DNA from 3 places in the Buttiauxella sp. 3AFRM03 genome. Region 3 is predicted to be linked to each of the others. Evidence: predicted binding sites of a transcription regulator. Region 3 holds the regulator's gene; each other region holds the start of a gene.

Region 1 (3,282 bases), 100 kb from region 3:
CAATCGAAGACCGCCCTGCGGAATTTCACCAGCGCTATCTGGATATCCAGATTGTGATGAAGGGTCAGGAAGGGATGACGTTTAGCTGTCAGCCTGCGGGCGCGCCTGAGACTGACTTGTTGGCGGAAAAAGACATCGCGTTCCTGCCTGAAGGTGTGCAGGAAAAAACCATTATCATGAATGAAGGGGATTTCGTGGTGTTCTACCCAGGCGAAGTTCACAAACCACTGTGCGCGGTGGGCAAACCCGCGCCGGTGCGTAAAGTTGTGGTGAAGATGTTGGTAGGATAAGGGAATTTTCACCCTCACCCTGGCCCTCTCCCTGAGGGAGAGGGGACTGGCTTTCTCCCTCGCCCCTTTGGGGAGAGGGCCGGGGTGAGGGGATGTTACTTAACCAGCGTCGCCACCATCACCGCTTTAATGGTGTGCATGCGGTTTTCAGCCTGAGAGAACACCACGCTGTTTGGCGATTCAAACACTTCATCCGTCACTTCCATGCCACCGTGCAGACCATATTGTTCCGCCATTTGTTTACCCAGTGTCGTTTGGTCGTCGTGGAATGCAGGCAGGCAATGCAGGAATTTCACCTCAGGATTGCCAGTCAGCGCCAGCATTGCGCTATTGACCTGATAATCCCGTAACAGGCTGATACGCTCAGCCCACTTCTCTTTAGCCTCGCCCATCGACACCCATACATCGGTATAAATGAAATCGGCCCCTTTCACGCCTGCGGCAATATCTTCTGTCAGCGTGATATTCCCACCGTTGTGAGCCGCCAGAGCCTGGCATTCGGTCACCAGTTTTTCATCCGGCCAGCATGCTTTTGGAGCCACCAGGCGCAAATTCAGCCCGGTCAACGCGGCAGCTTCCAGCATCGAATTACCCATGTTATTGCGCGCATCACCTGCATAAACCAGCGTCATCTGTTGGAAGGTCTTACCGGGCATTTGCTCCTGCATAGTCAGCAAATCTGCCAATAATTGCGTTGGGTGAAATTCGTTAGTCAGCCCGTTCCACACCGGCACACCGGCATACTGCGCCAGCGTTTCAACGATTTCCTGGCCATACCCGCGATACTGAATGCCATCGTACATCCGGCCTAATACACGAGCCGTATCTTTAATTGATTCTTTATGCCCAATTTGGCTGCCGCTTGAACCGAGCCAGGTGACTCGCGCGCCCTGGTCAAATGCGGCAACTTCGAAAGAGCACCTCGTACGAGTCGAGTCTTTTTCGAAGATGAGCGCAATATTTTTTCCAGTAAGATGCTGAACTTCAGTGCCTTTTTTCTTGTCACTTTTCAGTTTGGCAGACAGGGCAAGCAATTCTTGAAGCTGTGCAGGGGTGAAATCCAGTAATTTTAGAAAATGTTTTTGATAGAAATGACTCATATTTTCCTCTCATGGCATAAGCCAGTAATTGAATGCAAATTCAATTTATATGTATGAATATTCATTTGCAACCCCGAAAGTAAAATCTTTAGCGGGAAAGGTGGAGGCAAACTCAGCCGTGTGTGAAAATAGAAGTATCTGCCGACAAAATTGAGGAAAGGGCCATGGCAAATCCAGAACTGCTGGAAGAGCAACGCGAAGAGACGCGTTTGATTATTGAAGAATTACTGGAAGACGGCAGCGATCCTGACGCGCTGTACACAATCGAGCATCACCTTTCCGCAGACGATTTCGAAACTCTTGAAAAAGCCGCTGTTGAGGCATTCAAAATGGGTTACGAAGTGACTGACCCTGAAGAGCTGGAAGTGGAAGAGGGTGACACCGTTATCTGCTGCGATGTGCTGAGCGAATGTGCGCTGAAAGCTGAACTGCTGGATGAGCAAGTTGAACAACTGCTAAACCTCGCCGAGAAATTCGGTGTGGATTATGACGGTTGGGGCACTTACTTCGAAGACCCGAACGGCGAAGAGGGTGAAGAAGGCGATGACGAAGATTTATTTGACGAAGATGACGACGGCGTACGCCACTAATCTCTTCAGTGCAGCGGCGTAATGCCGCTGCACATCAAGGAAAGACAATAATCCAATATGAACTACCCGCAACTCCTCTCCCCGGTACTCAATTTCCTGCATTGCCCAACGCCTGACGCCTGGATTGAAAAAGCCCGGCAGCCTGAGTATTTACCTCTGTTGCTCACCGACCATCTGGTATGCGAACTCAAAGCGGCGCAAACCGCCATGTTCCTGATTCGTAAATATGTCGCCGATAAGAGTAGCGCGCAGGTTTTACTTGATTGGCTAAAACCTTACGAAGATTTCACTTTCCGTGAAGGCAAAGAACCTGATTTTGTCGCGCTGCATAAAAGCCTGAGTAAAAGCGTGATGCCAAAAACGCAAAACGCCTGGGGTCAGCAACTCATCGACAGCATGGTTTTGTTGATTAAAGAAGAGCTGCACCACTTCTTTCAGGTGCGCGAGATCATGCTCGCTCGCAATATTCCCTACGTTAAAATCACGGCCAGCCGTTATGCCAAAGGCTTACTGAGCGAAACACGTACCCATGAGCCAGTGATGCTGGTGGATAAATTGATTTGTGGGGCGTATATAGAGGCGCGATCTTGTGAGCGCTTTGCTGCACTGGCGCCCCATCTGGATGATGAGCTACAGAAATTCTATTTGTCGCTGCTGCGTTCAGAAGCCCGGCATTATCAGGATTATTTAGCGTTAGCTGAAAAGATTGCTGGTGGGGATATTCGTGAACGAGTGCGTTTCTTTGGTGATATAGAAGCAGCTTTAATTAGCAGCCCGGATAACGAATTTCGTTTTCATAGTGGTGTGCCTGGCGGTCAATCGCTTAAGGCTTGAACAGCAACACGCTTATCGCTAAGGTAAGCGCGTTTTTACCTTCCTGGAAAGTATCATGACAACCATCGCCCTTATTGACGACCACCTCATCGTCCGCTCCGGCTTTGCGCAGCTATTGGGGCTGGAGCCGGACTTTCAGATTGTGGTTGAGTTCGGCTCCGGGCGCGAAGCGCTGGCTGGGCTGCCGGGCCGCGGTGTGCAGGTGTGTATTTGTGACATCTCGATGCCGGATATTTCCGGGCTGGAACTGCTCGGCCAACTGCCAAAAGGAATGGCGACCATTATGCTGTCGGTGCACGACAGTCCGGCTTTGGTGGAGCAGGCTTTAAACGCAGGCGCACGTGGCTTTCTGTCTAAACGCTGTAGCCCGGATGAGCTGATTGCCGCCGTCCGTACGGTGGCGACAGGTGGCTGCTATCTGACGCCGGACATCGCCATCAAACTGGCGGCCGGACGGCAGGATCCGTT
Region 2 (3,282 bases), 500 kb from region 3:
GCCAGAATTGACTCCGCAACTTCCTGCTGGAAAGTTGCAGTACGCAGTTTGCGCTCTTCCTCAACGTTACTCAGAAATGCGGTTTCCACCAGAATCGATGGAATATCCGGTGCTTTCAGCACGGCAAAGCCAGCCTGATCAACACTGTTTTTATGCAGCTTGTTCACTCGACCCAATCGGGTCAGCACTTCTTTGCCGAATTTAAGGCTATCGTTGATGGTCAACGACTGCACCATATCGAACATCGTGTGGTCGAGATACCTGTCACCACTCTTACTCACCCCACCGATCAAGTCGGCAGCGTTCTGTGTTTGAGCAAGGAATTTTGCCGCCGTACTGGTGGCACCTTTGGTTGAAAGTGCAAAGACCGAGGAGCCGCGTGCCGCGCCTGAAGTAAACGCATCCGCATGAATAGAAACAAATAAATCAGCACGTTGCTTCTGCGCTTTCGCCACCCTGACTTTTAACGGGATAAACACATCCTCGTTACGCGTCATATAGGCTTTCATGTTCGCTTCTTTATCAATAAGCGCTTTCAGGCGACGAGCGATTTGCAGCACAATATCTTTTTCGCGCGTCTTATTTGGCCCGATGGCACCGGGATCTTCCCCGCCGTGCCCAGGATCGAGCATGATCACAATTGGCCTGTCGCGCCCGGCTTTACCCGGCTTCGGCCCTTGTTCAGGTGACGGTGGCGCATCTTTGTCCAGTTTGCCGTTGTTGTAATCTTCCAGCAGGGCTAACAGCGGATCTTGCTCGCTGTTCATATTGGCCGGATAGAGATCCATCACCAGGCGTTCTTTAAATTCTGCTACCGGTGCCAGGGCGAAAAGATGCGGCGTGACGTTCTGCTTGAGCTCAAAAACCATGCGCACAGTTTGCGGATCAAACTGCCCGACACGCGCTGATTTGATAAAAGGATCGTCGCCACGAATTTGGCCGCCAATACCTTTCAATACTGAATTTAAATTCACACCTTCAATGTCCACCACCACCCGATCGGGGTTGCTCAGTGCGAACTGCTTATACTTAAGCTCTTTGTTCGATTCCAGTGTGACACGAGTGTAGGACGATGCCGGCCAGACACGCACCGCCACGACCAGGCTCGAGGCTGCAAAGCCAACCTGGCTGACACTCAGTAGCCACATAGCGCCTGCGCCCTGCAATAAGCGGCGACGACTAATTAAAGAACGGGAATCAGACATAGCTCTCCTGAGCGGTGTTTTTCCGTGAACCAAATAACGACATTTATTTTTTGAGCCGAAAACTTTAGCGAAACATCCCCATACTGTCACTCATAAAAGGGTAAACATTCGCAATCAAGCCCCTGACAAGCCAGATGCAGAAATTTCTGCTTTGCGGTAAATCCTGCTTGCACCTGAAGCAATAAAAGAATAAAAATACAGAAATTACGAATAATCATGCAATGAGGGCTTGCCGTGGTGAAGGAACGTAGAACCGAACTGGTACAGGGATTCCGCCATTCTGTTCCCTATATAAATGCCCATCGGGGAAAAACGTTTGTCATTATGCTTGGCGGCGAAGCCATTGAACACGAGAACTTTTCCAGTATCGTCAATGATATTGGGCTGTTACACAGCCTGGGAATTCGTCTGGTGGTGGTGTATGGCGCGCGCCCGCAAATAGATGCCAATCTGGCTTCGCATAATCATGAACCTATCTATCACAAACATACGCGTGTCACTGATGCAAAAACCCTTGAGCTGGTAAAACAGGCAGCAGGATTATTGCAACTGGATATCACAGCACGTTTGTCCATGAGCCTTGGCAACACACCGTTGCAAGGGGCGCATATCAACGTCGTCAGCGGCAACTTTATTATCGCGCAACCGTTGGGCGTGGATGATGGCGTGGATTATTGCCACAGTGGCCGTGTTCGTCGTATCGACGAAGAAGCCATCCACCGTCAGCTTGATAACGGCGCAATCGTACTAATGGGCCCGGTCGCGGTTTCCGTCACGGGCGAAAGCTTCAACCTCACTTCAGAAGAGATTGCCACGCAACTTGCAGTCAAACTGAAAGCCGAAAAAATGATTGGCTTCTGCTCTTCTCAGGGCGTTATCGATGACAACGGCAATATCGTTTCAGAACTGTTCCCTAACGATGCACAAAAACGCATTGAAGAGCTTGAAGTAGCCGGGGACTATCACTCTGGCACCGTGCGTTTTCTGCGTGGTGCAGTGAAAGCCTGTCGCAGCGGCGTGCGTCGCAGTCATTTAATCAGCTATCAAGAAGATGGTGCGCTGTTGCAGGAACTGTTCTCCCGCGATGGCATTGGTACGCAGATTGTGATGGAGAGTGCGGAGCAAATTCGTCGTGCCACCATCAACGATATCGGCGGTATTCTGGAGCTGATTCGTCCGCTGGAACAGCAAGGGATTCTGGTGCGCCGCTCGCGTGAGCAACTGGAAATGGAGATCGACAAGTTCACCATTATTCAGCGCGACAACCTGACCATCGCTTGTGCTGCACTCTATCCGTTCCAGGAAGAGGGCATTGGTGAAATGGCCTGCGTTGCAGTTCATCCTGATTATCGCAGTTCATCACGCGGTGAAGTTTTGTTGCAGCGTATTGCTACGCAAGCCCGTCAAATGGGGCTGAGCAAACTGTTCGTGCTGACAACCCGGAGCATTCACTGGTTCCAGGAACGGGGCTTTATGCCGGTTGATGTTGAACTGCTGCCAGAAAGCAAAAAAGAGATGTACAACTACCAGCGCCGCTCGAAAGTGTTGATGGCTGATTTAGCTTAGGTTGATGACAAACCTTATTCTTTCGCAAAGCGAACATATATCACCAAATAAAAAACAAGGAAAATCAATTTATTGATTTTCGGCTAATAACCACAAAGAAGGAAAAACCACGTTTTTTCCTTCTTTGTCAGCACCCTAAGCTAGCCCTGAAAAGGCTAGCTAAAACTTTCCATCAATCCACTACGACGTTCCGTCTTCGTTACAATCGCTTTTTCTAACACCCGATCATCGGCGTACAAAGACAATTGATTGCGAGCACGAGTGATTGCGGTGTAGACCAACTCACGCGTCACCACTGCGGTGTATTGATTTGGCAAAACCAGTGCGGCGTGCTCGAATTCCGACCCTTGAGATTTATGCACCGTCATGGCGAATGCGGTTTCATGGCCAGGCAGACGGCTCGGCTGCACAGATTTGATGTTGCCATCCGGCATCGGGAACCAGACGCGCAGCCCCTCCCCCATGTCCAGAGCAATACCAATATCGCCGTTGAATAACCCCAACGAACTGT
Region 3 (3,282 bases):
CACCTTTGATTTTAGTCAGATAGAAGATCAGCCGGGATTCTATCGTCACTTTATCCAGGTATTTCAACTTGAGAAAAAACAGGTTCACGATCTCGATAGTTTATGGGATGTCGTCGTTGGAGGCATCTTACCTCTCCCGGTGGAAATAGAATTTGTTCACCTGCCGGAGATGCAAAGGCGGCGCTACGGGGCGTTGATTTTGCTTTTCGACGAAGCAGAAGAGGAACTGGAAGGGCAATTGCGTTTTAACGTGCGTGGTTAATCACGATTTTAGGGCATAAAAAAGCCCCCGCGAGCGGGGGCAAAGCCGTCAGTTTTGACGACGAGGGTTTATTTATACAGTTCAGCGGTGGCATGCCATGCATCGCCACTACGTGCTTCGGTAATGCGATATGCCGATGCACCTTCTTTAGTCGCTTTCTGTGATAATTCCTGACGCATATCCATTGGTGCACTGCCAACCTGGCTGACAGAAATGCTACCCATAGATTGCATGTTTTGTGCTTGTTCGCTGTTTACCTGATGTGCGGCTGCGTTAGCGCCAAAAGAGATAACAGAGAAAAGGCTCAGTGCTGCGATAGTTAATTTGGTTTTCATAATCTTTACTCCTGAATGGTTTTCTCAACGACCGGAAGGGCTAAACTGCTTTATTGTTCTTGGGGCCGTTGTCTGGATTATCGTTGTATTGCTTTTGCTTATTGCTACCGGGCTGTTACTTGTACAGCTCTGCTGTTGCATGCCATTGGTCGCCAGTACGGGCTTCAATGATGCGGTAAGAAGAAGCGCCTTGCTCTTCAGCTTTCTTATTCAGCAACTGGTGCATGTCCATCGGAGCACTACCGACCTGGCTGACAGACACTGAACCCATCGCCTGGCGGTTTTGTGCCTGTTCGGTATTAATAGATGTCGCTGCAAAAGCGCCGAATGACAGCATCGAGAGCAGGCTTGCGGTAACTAAAGTTGATTTCATGTTCATAATTTTCGCCTCGTCGTATTCTTTTATTGGGGCCTTTATTTCGTGACCCTCATCACAAAATCAAGTATACACTAATAACCCACAAAATTAATACCACGCTAATTATTCTCTATGAAACTTTACAATAATAGAGGCTTTTTATATTACGTAAAGTTATTAAAATGAGTCTTTTATTGCTGATTTTTTGTTAAATATAAGTAAAAACAATGAGATGGCATGAATTGGCTTTTTGTGCGATTCATCACATAACCGGCTGATGAGAGAGATGTTTAGATTTGGGGAAAGCCTAAATAAGGGGATTTACGTATAAACGATGACAGCCAGGGGATTGTTATGAAGGTGTTATTCCCGCCGTACTGACAGCGGGAATACGGAAGTAATGCTTACAGCTCTTGTTCGAACAACACCAAAATTGCTTCATACAATTCTTTTACAGTGAAGTCCCTTGCCGGGGTGGTAAAGATGGTGTCATCACCAGCAATCGTGCCCAAAATACCTTCAGCTTTACCTAACGAATCCAGCAAACGTGCAATTAACTGTGCCGCCCCTGGGCTTGTGTGGATAACAACAACGGCATCGTTGTAATCAATATCCAGTACCAGGTTTTTCAGCGGGCTGGACGTTGTTGGCACGCCAAGCTCGGCTGGTAAGCAGTACACCATTTCCATTTTGGCGTTGCGGGTACGCACCGCACCAAACTTGGTCAGCATACGAGAGACTTTGGATTGGTTGATGTTTTCGAAACCATCATTTTGCAAAGCATGAACGATTTCACCTTGAGAACTGAATTTCTCTTCTTTTAATAATGCTTTGAACGCTTTGACTAATTCTTCTTGTTTTGAGGAAATACGCATATATCACCCATGTTCAGGTCAACGAAGATAACATTATTATGCATTTAAATGAATTATTATGCAAATTATTGGCTGGGTGAAGGCCTGAAATAATGTTATGAAAGAGGCGGATATTATCAAATTTTGTTATCGAGAAACATGCCTTCGTCACGACTCTAAAATAAGATGCCAAGTAAACTAAATGTTATCAAAATGATGTTGTTTTGCTGCGGATGGAGGGGTAATGTAACCGCCGTTGATGTGACAACATCAGGTTGTGACCGGGCGCTAAGGCGTCGTTTCCACCCGGCGAGTAAATGCAGCAGTAACGTTTCAGGAATGCTCAACCTCGCAATCCTAAAGCGGGAAGATTGTAATTACCCCTTCCCTGGATTATGGTCGCCACCGCATGGAGTTACGGCACCTATTTGCTAACCATAATAAGGAGTTTAGGATGAAAGTTGCAGTCCTCGGCGCAGCAGGCGGTATTGGCCAGGCGCTTGCCCTTCTACTCAAGACCCAACTGCCTTCAGGTTCAGAACTCTCCCTGTATGATATTGCACCGGTAACCCCTGGTGTTGCAGTCGATCTGAGTCATATCCCTACTGATGTGAAAATCAAAGGTTTCTGCGGTGAAGACGCAACACCTGCACTGGTTGGTGCAGATGTCGTGCTGATCTCTGCGGGTGTGGCACGTAAACCAGGTATGGATCGTTCAGACCTGTTTAACGTCAACGCGGGAATCGTGAAAAATCTGGTTCAACAGATTGCTAAAACTTGCCCGAAAGCCTGTATCGGTATTATCACAAACCCAGTGAATACCACCGTTGCGATTGCTGCGGAAGTGCTGAAAAAAGCAGGTGTTTACGACAAAAACAAACTGTTTGGCGTGACCACGCTTGACATCATCCGCTCCAACACCTTTGTTGCGGAACTGAAAGGCAAACAGCCGACTGATATCGAAGTTCCTGTCATTGGCGGCCACTCCGGTGTGACCATTCTGCCACTGCTGTCGCAGATTCCTGGTGTTAGCTTCACCGAGCAAGAAGTTGCTGACCTGACTAAGCGTATCCAGAATGCTGGGACCGAAGTTGTAGAAGCTAAAGCGGGTGGCGGATCTGCAACCCTGTCAATGGGCCAGGCAGCTGCGCGCTTTGGTCTGTCACTGGTTCGCGCGCTGCAAGGCGAAAGCAATGTGGTTGAATGTGCGTACGTTGAAGGGAATGGCGAACACGCTCGTTTCTTCTCTCAGCCATTGCTGCTGGGTAAAAACGGTATCGCAGAGCATAAATCTTACGGCAAACTGAGCGCTTTCGAGCACCAGGCGTTGGAAGGGATGCTTGATACTCTGAAGAAAGATATTACCCTTGGCGAAGAGTTTGTTAACAAATAAACCCTGAGCTTTAGAGATAAAAAAACCGGAATGTAGATTCCGGTTTTTTTTCGCCTGCGACTTATTAGTTTGTCGCGGGG

Evidence for each region. Region 3 encodes ArgR, which controls arginine synthesis, uptake and breakdown. Its sites were predicted from a motif close to ANTGAATAAAAATACANT; they were not measured.
Region 1: the regulator ArgR is predicted to act here: its motif matches at 1,418-1,435, upstream of argF (ornithine carbamoyltransferase).
Region 2: the regulator ArgR is predicted to act here: its motif matches at 1,390-1,407, upstream of argA (amino-acid N-acetyltransferase).

What each region holds. Positions count from the first base shown of each region.
Region 1 is NZ_CP033076.1:3,603,432-3,606,713, forward strand. Features, by position in the region: gene D8682_RS18350 (YhcH/YjgK/YiaL family protein) at 1-290, shown strand, start outside; gene argF (ornithine carbamoyltransferase) at 386-1,390, opposite strand; gene rraB (ribonuclease E inhibitor RraB) at 1,555-1,980, shown strand; gene D8682_RS18365 (tRNA isopentenyl-2-thiomethyl-A-37 hydroxylase MiaE) at 2,038-2,814, shown strand; gene uhpA (transcriptional regulator UhpA) at 2,870-3,282, shown strand, end outside.
Region 2 is NZ_CP033076.1:4,001,770-4,005,051, reverse strand. Features, by position in the region: gene amiC (N-acetylmuramoyl-L-alanine amidase AmiC) at 1-1,205, opposite strand, end outside; gene argA (amino-acid N-acetyltransferase) at 1,440-2,771, shown strand; gene recD (exodeoxyribonuclease V subunit alpha) at 2,927-3,282, opposite strand, start outside.
Region 3 is NZ_CP033076.1:3,499,702-3,502,983, forward strand. Features, by position in the region: gene D8682_RS17845 (hypothetical protein) at 1-262, shown strand, start outside; gene yhcN (peroxide/acid stress response protein YhcN) at 331-597, opposite strand; gene yhcN (peroxide/acid stress response protein YhcN) at 713-976, opposite strand; gene argR (transcriptional regulator ArgR) at 1,360-1,830, opposite strand; gene mdh (malate dehydrogenase) at 2,264-3,202, shown strand; gene degS (outer membrane-stress sensor serine endopeptidase DegS) at 3,267-3,282, opposite strand, start outside.